DNA from 3 places in the Brevibacillus sp. B_LB10_24 genome. Region 2 is predicted to be linked to each of the others. Evidence: riboswitches for the same ligand, from Rfam matches in the RefSeq annotation. Region 2 holds a riboswitch; each other region holds the start of a gene.
What was found. Region 2 has a riboswitch for cobalamin ahead of bluB (5,6-dimethylbenzimidazole synthase). Riboswitches for the same ligand answer to the same signal wherever they lie in the genome.
Positions count from the first base shown of each region.

Region 1: another riboswitch for cobalamin. It lies ahead of nrdI (class Ib ribonucleoside-diphosphate reductase assembly flavoprotein NrdI); the one in region 2 lies ahead of bluB (5,6-dimethylbenzimidazole synthase).
Region 3: another riboswitch for cobalamin. It lies ahead of ACI7RC_RS18540 (energy-coupling factor ABC transporter permease); the one in region 2 lies ahead of bluB (5,6-dimethylbenzimidazole synthase).

Region 1 is NZ_JBJQOQ010000009.1:16,926-24,050, forward strand. It holds gene nrdF (class 1b ribonucleoside-diphosphate reductase subunit beta) at 1-481, opposite strand, end outside; gene nrdE (class 1b ribonucleoside-diphosphate reductase subunit alpha) at 509-2,593, opposite strand; gene nrdI (class Ib ribonucleoside-diphosphate reductase assembly flavoprotein NrdI) at 2,580-2,939, opposite strand; cobalamin riboswitch at 3,100-3,297, opposite strand; gene ACI7RC_RS10510 (hypothetical protein) at 3,389-3,634, shown strand; gene nhaC (Na+/H+ antiporter NhaC) at 3,713-5,155, opposite strand; gene ACI7RC_RS10520 (aspartate aminotransferase family protein) at 5,205-6,551, opposite strand; gene ACI7RC_RS10525 (sigma-54 interaction domain-containing protein) at 6,806-7,125, opposite strand, start outside.
Region 2 is NZ_JBJQOQ010000029.1:47,498-54,622, reverse strand. It holds gene ACI7RC_RS21350 (ABC transporter ATP-binding protein) at 1-625, opposite strand, end outside; gene ACI7RC_RS21345 (GntR family transcriptional regulator) at 642-1,283, opposite strand; gene ACI7RC_RS21340 (isoaspartyl peptidase/L-asparaginase family protein) at 1,331-2,230, opposite strand; gene ACI7RC_RS21335 (NADPH-dependent FMN reductase) at 2,468-3,019, opposite strand; gene ACI7RC_RS21330 (NAD(P)-dependent oxidoreductase) at 3,057-3,698, opposite strand; gene ACI7RC_RS21325 (Rrf2 family transcriptional regulator) at 3,820-4,260, opposite strand; gene bluB (5,6-dimethylbenzimidazole synthase) at 4,329-4,997, opposite strand; cobalamin riboswitch at 5,068-5,243, opposite strand; gene ACI7RC_RS21315 (aspartate kinase) at 5,302-6,519, opposite strand; gene thpD (ectoine hydroxylase) at 6,605-7,125, opposite strand, start outside.
Region 3 is NZ_JBJQOQ010000022.1:36,922-44,046, forward strand. It holds gene ACI7RC_RS18530 (DMT family transporter) at 1-233, opposite strand, end outside; gene pdxR (MocR-like pyridoxine biosynthesis transcription factor PdxR) at 351-1,835, shown strand; cobalamin riboswitch at 1,914-2,116, shown strand; gene ACI7RC_RS18540 (energy-coupling factor ABC transporter permease) at 2,267-3,019, shown strand; gene ACI7RC_RS18545 (energy-coupling factor ABC transporter substrate-binding protein) at 3,023-3,334, shown strand; gene cbiQ (cobalt ECF transporter T component CbiQ) at 3,318-4,112, shown strand; gene ACI7RC_RS18555 (energy-coupling factor ABC transporter ATP-binding protein) at 4,117-4,956, shown strand; gene cobJ (precorrin-3B C(17)-methyltransferase) at 4,953-6,716, shown strand; gene ACI7RC_RS18565 (sirohydrochlorin chelatase) at 6,752-7,125, shown strand, end outside.

The DNA.
Region 1 (7,125 bases), on a different contig from region 2:
ACAGATAGCTCTCCAGAAACACGGAAGCGCACATCGCCAGATACAAGTCTTTTGCCGTCCGAATCTGGTTGTAGTAGGCGGAGATGATCTCCGCTTTGGTCTGCAGGCGCTGATTTTCTTCCACCCAGCGGAAAATCCCGTCGATCTCCTCCGTCGTCGCCAAGGTCGTAAAGATGCTGCTGTAGGACTTGGCGTGGATCTGTTCCATCATCCCCATAAAACCCAGCACCGCTTTGCGCTGAAGGCCGTCGACGTGCTCAAGGATTTTCGGCATGCCGACGCCGCCCTGGACGGTATCGAGCAGGGTGAGTCCGCCCAGCACTTTTTTGTACGTCTCCCGCTCCTCTTCCGTCAACTCGATCCACGACATTTTGTCGTCCGACAGCGGGATTTCATCATCTGTCCAGAACTGCATGATGTTCTGGTTCCAAAACGTCAAGGTAAATTCGTCGTCCGGCCTGTTCCAATTGACTGCTTTCATCTCGTCGTCCTCTCTCCTGTTCGGTCGTTAAATCGCACAGCTGATGCACTCTTCTACGGTCAGATGCTTCGTCCGCGTGTAATAAAGCGACTTCAAGCCTTTCTTCGCCGCGTATATGTAGTACCGGGCCAGCTCTCTCGTAGACACGCTGCTGTTGATGTGCAGGACGGTCGAGATGCCTTGGTCGACATGCTCCTGGATCTCCGCGATCAGGTCGATCACCTTGAACTGGTCGAGCAGGTAGGCCGACTTGTAGTAAAAGTAATTGTCCGGCGACAAGTACGGCATCGGGTAGTACGTCGTGGAGTTGGCGTAGGTCCTGGTTTCGATGTGCTCGACGACCGGCATTACGCTGGAAGTCGCGTTCTGGATGTAGGAGATGCTCTGCGTGGGTGCGATTGCCAGCCGGTAGGCATGGTACAGCCCGTGGCGTTGTACAAGCTCCTTGAGCCTGGCCCAGTCTGCCGTCGAAGGGATCTGGATGCCGGCAAACAGCTGTTTCACCTTTTCCGTCCGCGGGTGGTAATCCGTCTCCAGGTACTTGTCAAAATAGGTCCCCTTGGCGTATTCGGAACGTTCGAAACCGGCAAAGGTGACGCCGCGGTCCCGCGCGATCTCCATGCTTTTCTCCAGTGAGTAATAGTTCATCATCATGAAAAAAGTTCTGGCAAAATCTTTGGCTTCCTCGCTCTCGTAGGCGATCTTCTGCTTCGCCAGGTAGCCGTTCAGATTCATCGCGCCAAGTCCGACGGAGTGCAGCTCGCGATTGGCTTTTTGCACCCCCGGCGCGTTTTCGATCCGGGTCGTGTCGCTCACTGCCGTCAATGCCTCGATGCCTTCGTGCACCGACTCCCGCAGCTTCTTTTGCTCCATCACATTGGCGATGTTGAGCGAGGCCAGGTTGCAGCTGATGTCGCGGCGGATGATGTCTTCCAGTCCGTAATCGTTGATCGTCGAGGTCTCCTGCAGTTGAAAGATTTCCGTGCAGAGGTTGGACATCTTGATCGACCCGATCTCTTTCAAGGCGTGTGCCTTGTTGGCGTTCGACTTGTTCATGATGTACGGGTAGCCCGATTCCAGCTGGATCATCGCGATCTTGGTCAGCATCTCGCGGGCGCTCATCACGGTTTTCTTCTTGACCCGCTCGTTGGCCAGCAGTTCATCGTACATCTGGTCGAGGTCAAGGTCGTCCAGGTGCTGTCCGTATTCCCGGTAGACAGAGTAAGGCGCAAACACGGTGAGCGGCTTGTCCTGCGCCGCCAGCTGGTAAAACTTGTCCGGCACGATCAGGCCGATCGACAGCGTCTTGATCCGCGATTTTTCGTCGGCGTTGATTTTTTTGCTGTCCAAAAACTCGATGACGTCCCAACCGAAGATGTTGTAATAGGCCGCCCCTGATCCCTTCCGCTGCCCCATCTGGTCGGCGTAGGAAAACGCGTCCTCCATCAGCTTGAGGACCGGCATAATCCCCTTCGCCGCGCCTTCCACCCCTTTGATCGGCTCGCCGCGGCCGCGCAGTTTGGAGAGGTTGACGGCGACGCCGCCGCCGATTTTGGAGAGCTGCATGCAGGTGCCTAATATGTAATTGATCGAGTTGAGCGAATCGTCCATCTCCAGCAGAAAGCACGATACCATCTCTCCCCGGCGGCTTTTCCCGGCGTTGAGAAACGTTGGCGTAGCCGGCTGGAGGCGCTGTTCGATCATCGCTTGAGCCAGACGTTTGGCCCGCTCAAAATCTCCCTCTCCGAGCGAAAGAGCGACGATCGCCACCCGGTCGGGGTACTGTTCCAGGTACATCGACTTGTCATCTGTCTTCAGCGCGTAGTCTTTGTAAAACTTCGACGCCGCCATGTAGGAGGAAAACTGGAACCCGTAGCTGTGAACGGTGCGGAAGATCTCTTCCACCTGCTCCGGGGTGTACCGCTCGTATACATTTTCGTAGTACTGATGGTCGATCATGTAGTCCATTCTCGCTTTGACGCTGTCAAACTGCATCGTGTTCGCGCGGACTTCCTCCATGAATACTTCGACCGCTTCCCGATCTTTGTCCAATTGGAAAAATCCGTCACTGCCACGCTGCATCAATTGGTTGTTCAGTTCAATGTGCCGCAATCCCTGCCACCTCTTTCACAAAATACTCCACATCGCGACTGGTCCCCGACAGTTCGAATTTGGAAATAACCGGAACCTTGTACTGATCGGCTATCGCATCCGCGCTCTTGGCAAAATTTCCGCCCCAGTTGCGGTTCCCGCTGGCCGAAACTCCCCGCAGCATGGCGTGATTTCGCTGCAAAAAAGCTTTTACCGTCTCCGGCACCTGGCCAAATCCCGTCGTATAGGTAATGAGTACGAACGGCTCTTCCAGCGTCATTTTGGCGTCGATTTGCACGCTTCGCACATTTGCCTTGGTTACAAATCTTCGCACGTTTCCCGTCTTCGAATCATAGGCGACCAGCATGTCCCTCAATCCTTCCCTTATGTACTGCTGTTTGTTGCAGAAAAAGCAAAGCGCATCCGACGACTAGCAGGAGGTCGGATGCGCGTAAAAATCCACAGGATGCACGGGCCTACGGCTTGCAGGCCAGCTGCGCGAACCCTTCCCTATCTCCCGTAGGTACCAGAGTGCAGACGAACAGGCAGGTCTCCTGGCTCAAGGGTCATCGCTCCGTCCGCCTTCCCGATCGCGGCGATCAGTGGCACCTTGGAACGGAACTTCCCTATTACAGTGGCGGGACCGCGCCGGAATCGCACCGTGCTTCCCTTTTTAAGTCTCTGCCAAATATTGTTGGCAAGACACCTGTCCGTATCAATATGTAGATGACTTTATTTACCTTACAACAAGATGTTGAGGGTGTCAATACTTGGCACGCTGTTTGGAGGGGAGGATTGCACTTTGGGAGAGAGATGATGCGTTCTTTGGCTTTGGTGAACATTGTGGTCCGGAAGAAAAAAATGGGCTCGCTCGTTCGCGGCACGCCAGCGGGGAAGCTGGGGGTGGCCGTCTCCACTACAAAAAGCGGCACGTCGACCAAAAAGGACTGTAGGTATTTCAACGTAGGATTTGGTCGACAAGCGTGTGCCGCTTTTTTCCGTTACGACTGGGTAGGCGTGCCAAGGCCTGCGCTCGCTCCATTTTTTTCTTCCGTCTCGTAGCCTTAGTGTTATAGATGCGTAAAGACGCCGCTTACTCCCGTTGGCAGATGTGGGAGATAAGCGGCGCTTGAGATATTGTTACGTAGATTCCACCTGGACCGCCGGGGTGATTGTGGCGGAGTCGGCGGGGTTTGCTTTCGGTTCGTACGCGATTTTGATCCCGAGAAAGCCGTAGATGATTGCGATGATGGGGCTGAGGATGCTGAAAAAGGCAAATGGCGCGTACGTGAAAGCGTGGACTCCTAGGGTGGCGAACATGAATGCTCCGCAGGTGTTCCAGGGGAACAGCGGTGAGGTGACGGAGCCGCCGTCTTCGACCGTTCGGGAGAGGTTTTTCAGCTGCAGTCCCCGTTTTTTGTATTCGGATGCGTACATGCGGGCGGGAAAAATGATCGCCAGGTAGGCATCGCATGCGAGGAAATTGGTCGTGACACTCGTCCCGACGGTCGTGGCGATCAGGCTGCCGGTCGACCTGACACGCTTTAGGATGGCGTTGACGATGGATTCCAGGATTCGCGTCGTTTCCAGGATTCCTCCGTAAGCCATGGCAATCATGATCAGGGCGATCGTCCAAAACATCGATTCAATGCCGCCGTTGTTTAACAGGCTGTCGATCATTTCAATTCCCGTCTCAGCGGTATGTCCGTAGTACAGGGTATTTAAGGCCTCCTTCAGGGAAGCGCCCTGCACGACCGCAGTACAGATCGTGCCGAGTACCGTTCCGATCACCAAGCCGGGAATCGCAGGCATTTTAAACACCAGCATGACGATGACCGTCAGAGGAACGAGCAAAATCCACGGGCTGATGACAAAAAGTTCGCGCAGCTGCCCTTGCAGGATCATCACTTGCTCGGCATTGTCGCTTGCATGGTCCAACGTAAATCCGATAATCGTGTACAGGATCAGCGCGATGGTAATCGCCGGAACGGTCGTAAACATCAGATGCTTGATATGTTCAAACAGGTCGATCCCGGTGACGCCCGCAGCCAGGTTCGTCATTTCCGACAGGGGAGACACCTTGTCGCCGAAATAGCAGCCGGACACGACGGCACCGGCGGCCAGGGCGATCGGAATCCCCAATCCTTCGGCCATGCCCATAATCGCGATCCCGATGGTTCCAGCCGAGGTCCAGGCATTCCCCGACGCCACCGATACCAGCATGCAGATGGCGCAGGCGGCGACGAGGAAATACGTCGGAGATAAGACCTCCAAACCGTAGTAGATCATGGTCGGCACGATCCCTCCGGCGGTCCAGGAGCCGATCAGGGCGCCGATGATCATCAGGATCAGAATCGCCTGCAGCGGCAGGGTGATCGTTTTCAGCATGCCTTTTTCAATCTCTTTCCACGAGTGTCCCAGACACAAGCCCACGATTGTCGCGACGATCGCACTCGCCAAAAGCGGAATATGCGGGTCCAGCTCCAGGACGAAGATGCCGACGAACAGCGATACGATCATAAACGCGATCGGGATCAGCCCCACCCATACCGGCGGGACTTTTCTGGGTTCAATGTCCTCCATCTCATCAACCCCCTTCGAATGTTATCGCTTGCAGTTCTCCTTGGCGTGACTAATCGAGCAGCGATTCTACGCTTTCGCGAAAGACCTTCGTGTGCGTATCGACGTCCTCCGCCTTGGTTTGCGATGAGATGAGGGCCATGTTGTGAAACGGCGTCATTAAAATCCCGCGATTGAGCGCATACAAGTGCATGTAACGATCCAGTTCGAAATCTACCGCTGCGGCTGCCTCTCCGCCGTTGCGCGGGGGCGTGCTGCGGAACCAGTACTCCGATCGGCAGCCCAGCCGTTTGACGATCCAGGGAAGCCCTTTTTCGGAAATGACCTCTTCCACCCCAGCGGCAAACCGTTCGGCCAGGGGGATGTTCCGGTCGAATGCCTCCTGTGTCAGCACGTTCTCCAGCGTGGAGCGCATCGCCGCCATCGACAGCGCGTTTCCGGCCAATGTGCCGCCGATGCCGCCCGTATCGGAATCTTCCAGCGAGATCGTCCCGCGTATCCGGTCTGCGACCTCTTCGCTAAATCCGTAGACTGCCGTCGGGATCCCTGCGCCAATCGCTTTGCCCACCGTCAGCATATCCGGCTTTAGACCATAGGCCCCCGTATACCCTCCCGGTCCGGCGCACATCGTATGGGTCTCGTCGTAGATGAGCAGCGTCCCTGTACGGCGGGTCAGCTCGCGAAGGGCGTCCAGATAACCGGGGTCGGGATGGATAATGCCGATGTTGGTCATGGCCGGTTCGGCCAGCACACAGGCGACATCACCTGGTGCGAGCGCCTTTTCCAGCGCATCGATGTCATTAAACTCGACGACCTTGGTGGTATGTACAGGATCTACCTGTGGGCCGATGTTGCCGCTGCGGCTGCCGGGAACTCCGCCGCGCAGCGTAATGAACGCCTCATCTACAGTGCCGTGGTAGCTGTAGTTGAAGACGAGGACGTACTTGCGCTTCGTGATATGACGGGCCAGCCGCAGGGAAAAGCGGTTCGCATCCGTCGCAGAGATGGCGACCTGCCAGTACGGCAGCCCAAAACGCCGGGCCAGTTCCTCTCCGACCCAGATCGCATCTTCTGTCGGCAGCATAAACGTCACGCCGTTTCGCACCCGTTCGACAATCCCGGGAACCGCTCCTTCCGGTGCATGTCCCGTCATCGAGCCGGTATCTCCCAGACAAAAATCGATGTAGCGATGCCCGTCTACATCGGTAAAATAAGCGCCGGAACCGCTTTCAACAAAAACCGGAAAGCTGCCCGCCCACTTGACCATCCAGTTCATCGGAACGCCGTCAATGTAGTTTGCCTTTGCCCGTTCAAACAGCGCTTTCGATTTGGGATGGGTCTCTTCAAATAGATGAAGCTCCTCTGCCAATCTCTGCTGTAAACGCTCTCTACTGATCATTCGTCAATAAGCCCCCAGTACCAATGGAATCTCGACACGGCCATGTCGATAAAGCTGAATTGCAAGTACCGTGCCATCAGTTTTAGGGCCCACTTTCTTGCCGTACCAAGGGCTTTTTCGCGGTCTCCGCCTGGAAATTTGTCAATTTTGACAAATCATCCGTTTACTATATGTCCGGAATGAATGAAGCGGCTGCCAGGCGGCAATCAGAGCATTTTTTTAATTCTGAATATGGAATTGTCAAATTTGACAAACTAAGATTGGCCTGGTTTCCGAATGTGCAGTTCGCGTATCCGGCGGTAGAGCGTAGACTCGCTGATGCCCAAGCGATGTGCCACTTTCTGCTTGCTTTCCACCGAGTATCCGTATTCATTGAGATACCGCTCGATGATCTGCTTCTCGTGGACGTCGAGCTGTTCTTTGAGCGTCTGGAGCGTGGTATCGGCATGGTGAACGCGCAAAATTCGCGCAGGAATGCTTTGCTTCGTAATCACCGTGCCCGTTTCGAGGTTGACTGCATACTCCACTGCATTTTCCAGCTCCCGGATATTTCCCGGCCAATGATAGCTGACGA
Region 2 (7,125 bases):
GTTCGATCAGCAAAATGCTGAGGTTGAACTGCTGGCGTATCTCCCGGATCATCTCGGACAGCTCGATCGACTCTTGCGGATTCATTCCCGCAGCCGGCTCGTCCAATAGAAGCAGTTTGGGACTGACGGCAAGCGCACGGGCGATCTCCAGCCTGCGCTGGTCGCCGTAAGGAAGATTTTTTGCCTGCTGATCCCTCAGGTGGGCCAATCCGACCACTTCCAGCAGGTGCTCTGACGTCTCTTTAATGGCCCGCTCTTCCCGCAAAAACTGCGGCAGGCCGAACACCGTCGAAAAGAAGCCGTATTTCTTGTGGATTTGCGCAGCAACCATGACATTCTCTAGAACGGTCAGCTTTTTAAATAGACGTATATTTTGAAAGGTGCGGGAAAGCCCCAATTTTGCGACTTCATCCGGCCGTTTCCCGGTAATGTCTTGTCCCAGAAAGGTAATTTGACCTTCTGTCATCTGAACAAGTGACGTCAGCAGGTTAAATACTGTCGTTTTCCCCGCGCCGTTGGGTCCGATCAGACCACGGATTATACCGGGTTCAATCTTCAGGCAGAAGGAGTCGACAGCCGTCAATCCTTTGTATCGTTTGGTAAGGTTTATTGCCTCCAGTATCATCGCGGCACCTCCTGGGTTACAGCTTTTTAGCCACGCGGTTGCGAGACGCTTCAATATGGCTGACCAACATTTTTTTTACACCTTCAGCATTTCGCTCTTTGATCAGCTTCACCAGTGCCGTGTGTTCCTCGCTCATAGCATACGGATTGGCTATCTTCAAGTCGAGATACAGCACCCTCTGCATCTGATCCAGATTGTTCTCGATCAATTTGACCAGACGCCGATTGTTGGATGCTTCCGCCAATGTGATGTGAAAGTTGAAATTGGTCTTCATAAACACGATTTCACTCTCTTCATCGTCGGGTCTAAATTGTACCCGTGCCAACTCTTCCAATTTTTCTATATCTTCCTTGGTGGCGTTCTGTGCCGCCAGCTCGCCTGCCCCCCCCTCAAGCAGGATGCGGAGCGTAAAAAGTTCGTTCAGATCTTGCAAATTGACCTTGCTGACAAAATAACCTTTATAGGGGAGAACCTCCAACAGACCGTTATGCTTCAATTCATTAAAAGCATCCCGGACGGGTGTTTTGCTTACATTGAACCGCTCAGCCATTTCGCCTACAGTCAGTAGTTCACCCGGTTTAATCTTGCCATAAACAATCAATTCTTTAATGTCTCTGTATACTTGTTCAGAGAGAGAGTACTTTTTACGTGTAACCATCCACCGCACCTCGCCAATCTGTAAAGATTGATGATTCTGTTTGTTTTCTAGATCTGCAGCACCTTCATCTCCTCCGCACGGCCGTCATGCAGCCGCACAACCGGAAATGAGTAAGAATTATGTACCGCTGCACTTCGGCCTAAAGCGTCTACAACAATGATGCCGCCTGTTTCCCCCGTCAATTGATGCAACCGTTCAATGGCCCTGCAAGCAGCTGTTTCCGGATCTTCCCCGCCGCGAATCTGATCGTCGACGTACTTGGCCGTTAACGTCTTGATGAAGGCTTCACCTCGTCCGGTGCAGACAATGGCACAGTGTTCGGAAGCGAAAATGCCTCCGCCGATGAACGGCGTGTCTCCTACGCGACCGGGCAATTTCAGGAAGGATCCCCCGGTGGAGGAACCGGCAGCCAGCTTGCCGTGATTGTCCAGAATTACGCAGCCAACGGTATCCGTCTCCTTTTTCAAGCCGGTGTATGGGCTGAAGTCAAGCTCTTGTCCCTCCTTCAGCAGGCGCATCGCCAATTGCCATGATTTCAGCTGATCCTCCGTTATGCAGTTATCTGCCGGAAAGCCCTTCTCTCTGGCGAATTGCGTTGCGCCCTCGCCGGCCAAGACGACGTGTTTGGTCTCCTCCATGACCCGCCTGGCTACGGAGATGGCATGCCTTACATCGCGCATAGCGGCTACAGCGGCAAAACGGCCGCTCTGTCCGTCCATGATCGCTCCGTCCATTTCCGCGATCCCGTCGCGATTGAGCACCGATCCCAGCCCGGCATTGTACAGCGGATTGTCCTCCAATTCATTTACCACTGCTTCGACAGCATCCAACACGTGCTGCTTGTTTTGCAAAATTTGCGAGCCCTTCTGCACTGCTTCCAGCAAACCGTTGATATACTCCGGCGCCGTGCTGGTTTCTACGCTCCCATGTGCCAAAATAACACTCATCTTCGACTGTTCCTCTCCGCCTTCTGCTCTGTTAAAAAAATTTCTTGCATATACTAGCGATATATCGCTGGAATATTTGTCTAATAAATTACCACATATTTCTACAATGTTCAACTCATTATTACAAAGATTTTCATTTTTTATGATAACGGACACTTCCCTCAATTGCGAAAAGTCAATTCAAAAAGAAAAACATCCCCAGCCTTATGGAAGACGGAGGATGTGGACTGAATCCTGTCATTTTTGTAGTTGAGCCTGCTTGCACCACGATACAAAACTCTCAACGACCTGATCTAAAAAAGCAACTGTCGGCTCGTGGGTCAAAACGCCATTTTCATCAATTTTTTCGTGAACCGCTCCGATATAGACTTCGTTCCCCAGCATGATCGGAGAAGATACACCGATCGAATACAGGATATCGCGCAAATGCTGCTGGGCACGCACCGTTCCCAGAGCCCCCATGGAAGCTCCAATGATCAGCGACGGTTTGCCGATCATTACTTTGTCCACGCGGGACAGCCAATCGATGGCGTTTTTCAGTACGCCTGGAATCGAGTAATTGTATTCGGGCGTTGCCCATAATACGGCATCGGCAGCAGCCACCTTGCTTTTGAATTCCTTCACCACGGCAGACGGTTCATTTTCAATATCCTGGTCGTAGTGCGGGAGGTCGCGGATGTTTACAATTTCGATATCCAACTGTCCCTGATACCGCTTCTGCATGAATTTGACGAGCTTCAGATTATAAGACTCCTTGCGAATGCTTCCTACTATGGCTGCCACTTTCATTTTTATTCCCTCCACGTGAATAAATGATTTGAGCGAATTACTCTGATTCAGATGAAACCGTAAATCGTTCGTTGATATGCTGCGGATTCTCGATTTCATCTAATACAGCAATGGCAAAGTCTGCGTAGCTGACATAGCTTTGCCCTTTCGAATTTACCAGCAGCAGATCTTTCCCTGTCCGGTATGATCCGGTTCTCTTCCCTTGCGGATCAAAAAATGCCGAAGGGCTGATGAACGTCCAGCGGATGCCTGTAGATTGCTGCAGGTCCTCCAGGTTTTTGCCCTGGTTTTGCGCTGTCGCGAGATACTCTTTGGGGAAATCGGGCGCATCCATCACACGCAGTGTTTTTGCTTCGTCAACGAACAGGCTTCCCGCCCCGCCGACGACGATCAGCCTCGTATCCGGCGCGCCTTTCAGCGCTTCAATCAACACTCTTCCCGCTTCGACATGAAGATGCTCACTGCCGGGAGCGGCACCAAACGCGTTGACCACGACGTCAAACGCTTTAAGGTCGTCTGCCGTCAAGTCAAAAACATCCTTCTCCAACACTGCAGCATGTTGTTCGGTCAGTTTGGAAGCATTCCTGACGATCGCAGTGACTTCGTGACCTCTTTCCACTGCTTCCTTCGTTATCAGGCTTCCCGCTTTGCCGGTTGCGCCAATGACTGCAACTTTCATCATTTCCCCTCCTGTTGTTGATTATTAGCATAACCATCACGCATTGTTTTTTGCACGAATGGGGCTTCCACCATTCGTTGTAACGTTGTAACGAACAACATTACAACGTGTTGAAAAAAATCTAATCAGCAGTCGCTTGTATTTTTTGAGAGAGCACGTTTACCAATTCCTCGATTGTGATATCCGCCAAGATCTGCTCCATCGCCTGTTGGGCCCGTTTCAGGATCAGCTCCAGGACTGCCTGGATGTTGGCTCCCACCGGACACTCCGGATTCGGTTCGGCATGGATGTGAAAAAGTTGATCTTCTTCCACGACGTCAACCGCCCGGTACACGTCCAACAGGGAGATCTCGTCCAGATCCTTCAACAAGAACGCTCCGCCCGTTCCGGCACGCACATTTGCCAAGCCTGCTTTTTTTAACTGCCCCAATATCCGGCGAATGGTCACTGGATTCGTATTTACGCTCCCCGCAATCCATTCTGACGTCCCATGTGCATCCTTGGCAATCGCCAACAACGACAAAATATGGACGGCGATGCTAAATCGACTGCTGATTTTCATTTTCTTCCACCCTCTCGTTGTAACGATTATAGCTACAACAAAAATGGAAAGTCAACCTCTCAACTCTTTCAGTCTTCAAACTGCCAACGACAAACCTCATTCCAATTGTCATGGCGGATCAGGTCGCGAACCTGCAGCCGCTTTTCCCATTTTGCCTGTTCCAGCAGGGGGGCATCCGGATAGTGATCGGTATACCCGAGCGACAGCAGGGCAACCGGTTCGATATGCGGCGGAATGCCCAGGATCTCACGCACGTCATGCTTCTTGTAAAAACTGACCCAGCCCATGGCGATCCCTTCGGCATAAGCAGCCAGCCACATATTTTGGATGCAGCAAGCCACGGACAGAATATCTGTCTCCGGGATGGAATTGCGCCCGAGTACATGCCCGCCGCCCCTGGTTGGGTCGCATGTCACGCAGATGGTAACTGGCGCCTCCCTGATTCCTTCTACCTTTAAAGACAAGAATTTGGTTTTTCGCTCATCCTCATAGTGAATCGCGAGTGCTTTCACTTCCTTTTGACAGATTGTCGCCAACCTCTCTTTTCGTTCCTGTGATTGGACGACGATAAAATTCCACGGCTGCATGAATCCGACGGAAGGAGCGTGATGGCCAGCAAGGATAATCTTCTGCAGCTTCTCCTCCGGAAGCGGATCAGCACGAAATTCCCGTATGTCTCTCCTTTCAAATATCGCCTTATAAACGCCTTCCTTTTGCCATTCGTTGAACAAGTGCATCTCTTCCTCCCCCTGTAAAAAAACAACACATTCCCAGCCCGAAAAAGACTGAGAATGTGTCGTTTCTCAAATAAGCGATCCAGATTTGGCAGGTCTTCTGACTCAAGCTCATCGTGAATATACGCCTTCCCAGTCATCCCAGTGGCATTGTTGTACATTCACTCGCTTCATACAGCGATGGACACATCGTGTGGGTTCCTTCCCTATTCTCCATGTTTTCATGGCACCAAATCGGTTTATTTCCTTTTTATGTTATCGTACCGGCAGCGCGTAAGGAAATCAAGAGCAAGCGGCAAGCAGCCGCCTACTTCACTGCCAACTTTTCACCTGCATCCAAGCCCAGCTCCCGGTGCAGTGCCCTTACGGCTGTTTTTACCTGTTCGGCCGGCAGCGCGATGGAGACTTTCCGCTCACTCTGATGGAACCAGCGAATCGGAACTTGCAGCGCCTTCATTTTTCGCTTGATTGTCTTTGGCACCTTTGAGGACGCATGCCGCGATACCCCTACAAGTGAGACCATCGCAAAGCCGTGCTCCGCTTCCATCTCATCAAAGCCCAGACTCTCCTGCTGCTCCTGCAAAAAAGCGGCTGCCTTTTTGTGCTGTTCTGTCGCAACCGGAAACGACAAAAGGTCCGTTCCGTGGAGAACAGCATTTGCCATAACGCCCGCTTCCCGCAGATTGCCGGTCAACATCGGCGTCCGGCGGTGAATCTCCCGCCCTTTTACCCACAAAATGGAAATCTGCTCCTGATGGGCTATGCCCCTGGCGACCGATTCCGCCTGAGCCGGCACATCCGCTCCCACATAAGTCCCCTCTTCATCCGAAAAGCTGGAGCGGACAACCAGGCGGACGTGGCGTTTCCGTGCGGTTTCGACGGATCGCGGATGCAAGACGCCCGCTCCCAGTTGCGCAAGATCCAGCATATCCTGATAGGATATGGCGGACAGCTTTTGTGCAGTTGGCACCAGGCGCGGGTCAGCCGTAAACACACCCGTCACATCCGTATAAATTTCGCAGCGCTCCGCACCCAGACTGGCGGCCAGCGCAACAGCGCTCGTATCGGATCCGCCCCGGCCCAGCGTGGTGATTTCACCGTGTTCATCCACGCCCTGAAAGCCGGCGACGATCACTACCTTGCCCTCCTGCAGGTGCCCGCAAATCCGGTTGTTCTCGAAGTGCCGGATGCGAGCATCGCCGTGACAGCAATCTGTCAAAATCCCTGCCTGCCAGCCCGTCAGCGCAACAGCTCTGCACCCTTCCCGCTGCAGCGCCATGGATAGAAGGGCAATCGAGACCTGCTCCCCTGTACTGACCAGCATGTCCAGATCCCGCTCGTCAGGGTGGGGAGAAATTTCTTTTGCCAGCTTCACCAGTTCATCTGTCGTTTTGCCCATGGCCGAGAGGACGACCACGAGCTGGTGGCCGGCATTCCTTTTGTCCATCACACGTTTTGCTACCTTGCGAATCCGGTCAATAGAACCTACGGAAGTGCCGCCGTATTTTTGGACAATGAGAGCCATCCTGTTCCTCCCTGTATGCGTAAGTCCGGTAGACAGGCAGCCGCCTGCGTTCACACTCGAAGCAAGCGGCCCTGTAGTAAAAACGTCAATCGCGGGTCGCGATGTAATCCGGCCTCGGCTTCTGGCCCGAGAAGGGGCTGACCAGTTTGTTCTCAACGCTGTTGTAGACATAAAACACATTGGACCGCGGGTAGGGCGTGATGTTGCCATTGGAGCCATGCATGACGTTGCAGTCAAAAAGCGTGACCGTTCCCGCCGGTCCGACGGCTGTATCGATACCGTGATGCTCGACCAGCTCTTGCAAGCTCGCCTGATCGGGCACACCGTATTCCTGCTTGCGCAGCGACTGTTCGTAATGCGCATCCGGCGTTCTGCCCACACACGTGATGAATTTCTTGTGGGAGCCGGGGATGAGCAGCAGCGGGCCGTTAAAATGGTGATTCTCCTCCAGCGCGATGGAGCAGCTTAACGCCCGCATTCGCGGCATGCCATCCTCTACGTGCCAGGTCTCAAAATCGGAGTGCCAATAAAACTCCTTGCCCGTAAATCCTTTTTTGTAATTGATCCGGGACTGGTGCACGTACACGTCGCTGCCCAAGATCTGCC
Region 3 (7,125 bases), on a different contig from region 2:
GCAAAGGGAATCAGGGTCATGCATACGCCCAGGTAGATCAGATCCAACATGTTCCTGCGGGTAAACCGGAGAGATGATTTCTTCAGGTACAGGAACGCGATGATCAGGACTCCTGCTGTACCGAAACGGATGGCAGCAAACAGAAAGGGAGAAAATCCGGCATCAATGCCTGCTTTGATGGCATAAAAGGTTGTTCCGTAAATCAAACACATAAGCAGATAGCTATAAATCATTTTATCCATATCCCCTTTTCCAACCCGGAGTGTTATAATCTTTAGAAAAAACATACAGCAGTGATATACATAACAGTCAACAGTGATACATAACACTTCCGGAAGAGGGGAGAACGCATGCAGATCAACCTTACGCGCCAGTCCGGAGTCCCCCTGGTCAGGCAAATCTATCAGGAAATCTCCGAGCGCATTCGTTTCGGATCGTTAGAGGAAGGGACTCCTTTGCCCTCCATTCGCAGCTTGTCCAGACAGTGTGATGTCAGCTTTATGACTGTCGTTGAGGCGTATCGGCTGCTGGAAGAAGCAGGGCTGATCGAACGGATCCAAGGCAGAGGTACATTTGTTGGAAAGGCGAAGAACGAGGTTGGGGACACTGGGCAACCCAATAAGGTTTCCTGTTATGAGTGGCAGCATGCTGTTGCGGATTACCTGCCGCGGGCTCAGGTTTGGCAGAGTATGCAGGCAGAGCCTGAAAACGGTTTTTCTTTTTCGATTACCTCGCTTCATCCCGAACTGGTTCCGCTGGCAGAGTTGACATCAGCCGTCCAGAATGCGCTCCGTGATGATCCAACAGTCTTGTTCAAGTACGGACCAGTGCAGGGGGATGGTTTGTTTCGCAAGGCATATGCCGAATACGCCAAGAACTTCCGCCTCAACTTACACCCGGAAGAACTGATCGTCACCAACGGGGCCCAGCAGGGGATTGACCAGGTGGCCCGCAGCTTTATCGGGCCTGGTGACGTCGTTGTGACAGAAGTGCCTACCTATAGCGCTGCCATCGACGTGTTTCGAGCGAGAGGAGCGACCGTTCTGTCTGTTCCGGTCGATGAGGAGGGGATGCGGGTCGACCTGTTGGCTTCCCTTTGCGACCAGTATCCGCCAAAATTGATCTACACGATGCCCACGTACCAGAATCCGACCGGAGCCCTCATGAGCCAGCGTCGGCGTACCCAGCTGCTCGATCTTGCGCAGAGCTATCGCAGCATCATTTTGGAGGACGATCTCTGGAGTGAAATCTACTTTGGCAAAGCCCCGCCACCGCCGATAAAAAGCATGGATGAGCACGGGCATGTCATCTATTTGAAAAGCTTTAGCAAAATACTGGCCCCTGGATGCCGAGTGGCTGTTCTTGCCGCCAACGGCAGATTCCTCAACCGTTTGATGGTTGCGAAGGCAGCGGCAGACTGGGGGAGTCCGCTTCTGACACAGCGGGCGATCCTCTCCTTTATGCAGTCTTTCTCTATGGAAAAACACGTGAAGCAGTTGCGGCAACGTCTGCTCGGCAGGAGAGATCTCGCCCTGTCCGTCTTAGAGCAGCACGCTCCGGCAGGAGTGCGCTGGACCGTGCCGCAAGGTGGATGCAATATCTGGATCACACTTCCTCCCTGGCTGCGTGCCGAAGAACTGGTCGTTCCGGCGTCTCGCGAAAAGATCAACTTTCTCCCCGGGTGGGTCTGTTACCCGGGTGAACCGGAGTTTCACCATCTGAGAATCTGTTTTTCCAGCATGAGTGAGGATGAGCTGAGACAGGGGATGCTCGGATTATGCAGGATCTTTCAGGAATCGATCGAGGCGCCATTGGAGAAACCTCCAGTCGTCTGACCCTCAGCCATCAAATAAAAAGAGATTGACAACAGGTGGAAACTATTACTATCATGAATATAATTTCTATCGAAAAAATGCATATGGAACGTTCAAGGTGTTGACCGATTCTTCTGCTTGAATCGGCAACTTAATAGGGAAGTCCGGTGAAAGTCCGGCACGGTCCCGCCACTGTAACAGGGAGCATAACGCTTACACAACCCACTGTTCTTGAAGAATGGGAAGGGCGCGTTTATGCGATGAACTGGAGTCAGGAGACCTGCCTTGAAATCGACATCGTCAAACTCACGAGGATGAGGGAGGTGTACATAGTTTGAACAGCCGTCTAGGGTTAGCCGGGCGACTTGTCAGGTGATGGAGCATCTTCGGAGTATTCTCTGAAGGTGCTTTTTTGATTGGGGAAAAACAGAGTCTCAAGAGGGAGTATATTCATGAAACGGAAATTATTCGTTCCAATGGGAATTGTCGCGCTGGTGCTGTATTTGTCATTTAACACGCCGCAGACTGCACATGCCATGCATATCATGGAGGGTTTTTTGCCGGTTGGCTGGGCTGTCTTTTGGTGGGTCTTGTTTATTCCGTTTTTTCTCTTGGGCCTGCGGGAGATTCAGCGTACGACGAAGGCGAATCCCGAAACAAAGCTGCTGCTCGGACTGGTCGGGGCGTTTGCATTCGTGCTGTCCGCCTTAAAGCTGCCATCTGTGACCGGGAGCAGCTCGCATCCGACCGGAACCGGCCTGGGGGCTGTGTTGTTTGGCCCGCTGACGATGGGGGTATTGGGCAGCCTCGTCCTGCTGTTTCAGGCGCTGCTGCTTGCTCACGGCGGATTGACGACGCTCGGGGCCAATGCCATTTCGATGGCGATCGTAGGGCCATTTGTCGCATACGGCGTGTATCGGCTGCTGTCACGCGGCGGCAAGCGGCAAAAACTGGCTGTCTTTGCCGCAGCGGCACTGGCTGACTTGTCGACGTACCTGGTCACGTCGCTGCAGCTTGCACTGGCGTTTCCCGCAGAATCAGGTGGAATTCTCGCTTCCTTTGTAAAGTTTGCCGGGATTTTTGCCCTGACACAGGTGCCGCTCGCCATTAGCGAAGGGCTGCTGACCGTCCTGGTGTGGAATTGGCTGCATACCTACAATCGGACTGAGTTGGAACAACTTCTGGCCGCAAAGCGAGGTGTGTAAAGGATGGGCAAATCGAATCGCTACCTTACCATCGCGATTTTGGTCGCGGTGATCTTGTTGGCAGTCCTCCCGCTGGCATTTATTCACGGGTCGGAGTTTGGCGGGTCAGACGATGCGGCTGAAGAGGCGGTTGGGGAACTTGCACCCGATTACGAGCCGTGGTTTGAGCCGATTTTTGAGCCGCCGGGTTCGGAGACGGAGAGTTTGTTGTTCGCTCTGCAGGCGGCGATCGGCGCAGGTGTAGTCGGTTACGCCTTCGGTTTCTTCCGGGGCCGGTCGGCAAAAAAAGGACAGGCGCATGAAGATTCCGTTTGATTCGTACGCCTATACGAATCGGCTGCGGCAGCTTCCGCCAGATCAGAAGCTGCTGTTCGCCGCCTCCCTGCTGGCGATCGCGCTGTTCGCTCACTGGCAGGTGCATTTGCTTATTTTTGCCTGGTCGAGTCTCTGGATCGTGAGGTATGCGGGGATTCCCTGGCGAACTTATTTGCGGCTGCTGCTGCTCCCAATCGCCTTCATGCTGATGAGCTTGCCGCCGCTTTGCCTGGAAGCTGCCAGCGGCGAAGGTGCTGGCAGCGCAGTGGCAAATGCCGTGGCTGCCATACCGGTGGCAGGCAGTTATGTGTACCTGAGCCCGAGCGGCCTACTGCGGGCGTTTACGGTCCTGACCCGGGCGCTTGCGTCCGTTGCCTGTCTGTATTTTCTCCTCTTTACCGTGCCGCTAGGGCAGCTCTTGCAGGTGCTGAGAAGGCTAGGGATGCCCGTGGTCCTGGTCGAGCTGTTGTCGATTATGTACCGCTTCGTCTTTGTCTTGCTGGAGGTGGCTGGACAGCTTTGGGTGGCACAGCAGGCAAGAGGAGGGCACAGCGGCTTTCGCCAAACGCTAAAAGATGTGGCAAAACTGGCAGTTACCCTGTTTGGCCGGACGTGGCAGCGGTACCGGCAGTTGTTGGTCGGTTTGACGGCCAGAGGGTTTTCGGGCGAGATCCGGGTGGTATCGACTGCCCGTTTTGTGCGATCAAAACGATATCTGTCCGAAGCGGTTCTGGGATGTCTCACACTGATCGCTTTGGAGTGGTTGACGAGGAGGTGAAGCCTTGGATTGGCTGATAGAATTTCATGATATACATTTTACCTACCCGGGTGCCAGTCATCAGGCGCTCGCCGGATTGACCATGCGGATTCCCGCTGGCCGCAAGTGTGCCCTGTTGGGTCACAACGGCAGCGGGAAATCGACGTTTTTTCTGCACGCAAACGGTATCCTCCGCCCTAACCAGGGCCAGATCAACTGGAGGGGGGAGCCGCTGCGTTATGACCGCAGTTCGCTTCTGGCGCTGCGGCAGGCAGTAGGGTTGGTCTTTCAGGATCCGGAACAACAATTGGTGGCGGGCACGGTGGGCGAGGATATTTCTTACGGTTTGTGCAATATCGGCCTGACTGACGAGGAGATCGTGCGGCGAGTCCGGGCGATCTCCCAGCGATTTGATTTGGAGGCGCTGCTCGATCGCCCGATCCACCAGCTCAGTCTCGGACAGAAGCGTCAGGTTACGCTGGCCGGGGTGATGGCGATGCAGCCCCAACTGCTGCTGTTGGATGAACCCACAGCTTGTTTGGACCGGCTGCATACCCGGCAGTTGATGGCTGAACTGGCGGAGATTCATCAGGCGGGGACTGCCATCCTGCTGGCGACGCACGACCTGGACCTGGCTTACGCGTGGGCTGATTGGATCTTTGTCTTGGATGGAGGACGGCTGGTGCTGGAAGGCACTCCGGACCAAGTCTTTTCCCAGCGAGCCGCTCTGGAAGAGCTTCACCTCGGCGTACCGCTGCTGTTCGATTTATGGGAAGCGCTGCCTCCCGAACGGCAGGCGTCGTTTTCTGGGAGAATTCCCCCGCGTACGGCTGCAGAATGGAAGGAGAGGAAGGTGTGGGTATGAAAGGCAAACTGTTGATCATCGGCTTTGGACCCGGCAGCTTTGAACACATAACCAAACGGGCCAAGGAAGCGATCGAAGAGAGCGATGTCGTCATCGGCTACAACACCTATGTGGACCTGATCAGCGGGCTGTTGACCGGACAGCAGATCGTCCGTACGGGAATGACGGAAGAAGTGAGCCGCGCACAGGAGGCGGTCCGCCAGGCGGAAGCCGGCAAAAAGGTGGCGGTCATCTCCAGCGGGGATGCCGGCGTCTACGGCATGGCCGGATTGGTCTACGAAGTGCTGATCGAAAAAGGCTGGACGGAGGCGACAGGGGTGGAAGTGGAAGTGATTCCAGGAATTTCCGCGATCAACTCCTGTGCGTCGCTGCTCGGGGCACCGGTCATGCACGACGCCTGTACGATCAGTCTGAGCGACCATCTGACCCCGTGGGAGATCATCGCCAAGCGGATCGAAGCGGCGGGGGCGGCCGATTTTGTCGTTGCGCTGTACAACCCGCGCAGCGGACGGCGCACCAGACAGATCGTCGAGGCGCAGCGGATCCTGCTGAAATACCGCTCGCCGGACACGCCAGTGGGCATCGTCAAGAGCGCCTACCGCGACCGGGAGCAGGTCGTGATCACCACCCTGGAGCAAATGCTGGATCACGATATCGGCATGCTGACGACCGTCATCATCGGGAATTCGGCGACGTTTTTATACGATGAGAAAATGATTACGCCGCGGGGCTACCAGCGCAAGTACACGCTGACGGCTGATGAGCAGGCGTTGAAACCTCACCAGCGCTTAAAACCGGAGGCAGAGCCTTGGGCGCTGCCCCAGTTTGAAGAGGAGGCACCGCGTGCTGCGAATAACCGGACTGCTGCTGAATTGCGACCTGCGGCTGCGGACTTCCAGACTTCTGCCGGGTTACAAGCTGCGGCTGCGGACATCCAGACTTCTGCCGAGATACGACCTGCCGCTTCGGATACACGGTCTGCCGCCGCCGTGCGTACTGCTGCTGCCAAGCCCAGCTCCTATGAGCTGGCTATGGAAGCCCTGCTGCTCGTTCAGGGAAGCAGAGGGGACGAAGTGAATCATACGCCTTTCGCCTCACCCTTGTTCCAGCAGCAATCGATCTTCGAAGTAGCGGTGAGCCCGGGAGTAGCCAACAAGCGCTTTACACCTGCCCAGATGATGCTGATGGCGGAGTTGGCGGGTGAATCGGGAGAGATCGAGTACACGCCCCACCACCAGATCATCCTGCGTGTCCCAACGACGGAGCCGAAGCAAATCACCGCCAAGCTGCAGGAAGAAGGACTCTTGCTCGCTCCGATCGGCGATGTGGTTCAGCTCAAAGCGTGTGACTTTTGCAACGGGGAAAAAGATGACTCCATCCCGTATGCGGAAGAGCTGTACCAGCGGTTAAACGGGCGCAGTGCGCCGAAAGAACTGCGGATCGGATTTAACGGCTGCGGGATGACTTGTTACGGAGCGGTAAAAGAAGACATCGGCATCGTTTACCGCCGGGGGAAATTCGACTTGTTTCTCGGTGCCAAGACAGTCGGCCGAAACGCCCACAGCGGACAGCCGGTGGCGGAGGGGATCGAGCCGGAGGCGCTGGTGGAGACAGTCGAGCGGATCGTGAACCGCTATATAACCGATGGATTCCCCAACGAGCGGTTTCACAAGTACTTCAAGCGGGTGAAACAGGTCGAAGGCTTTGAACATCGGGAGGTGCCGGTGCTGGTCATCGACAATGCCGTCTGCGGCGATTGACGGGACCCAAATCGAAACGAAGGGGAGAAAAAGATATGGACGCATTGCTGTTTGTCGGACACGGAAGCAGGGACCCGGAGGGGAATCTCGAGGTAAGAAAATTTGTCGAAGCGATGGCCCAGGAGCTGTCAGTGCCGATCGTCGAAACCTGCTTTTTGGAATTTGAACGGCCTGACATCTTTCAAGGCGTCGAGGCCTGTGTAAAACGGGGAGCGACTCGCGTAGTGGTCATCCCGATGATGCTGTTCGCCGCCGGACACGCCAAGATTCACATTCCGGCGGCGATCGATGAGATGAAGGAGCGGTATCCGCAAGTGGAGTTCGTCTATGGACGGCCGATCGGAGTGCACGACAAGGTGTTGGAGATTCTCTCCTCCCGTTTGGCGGAAATCGGCATTCTGCCGGGAGA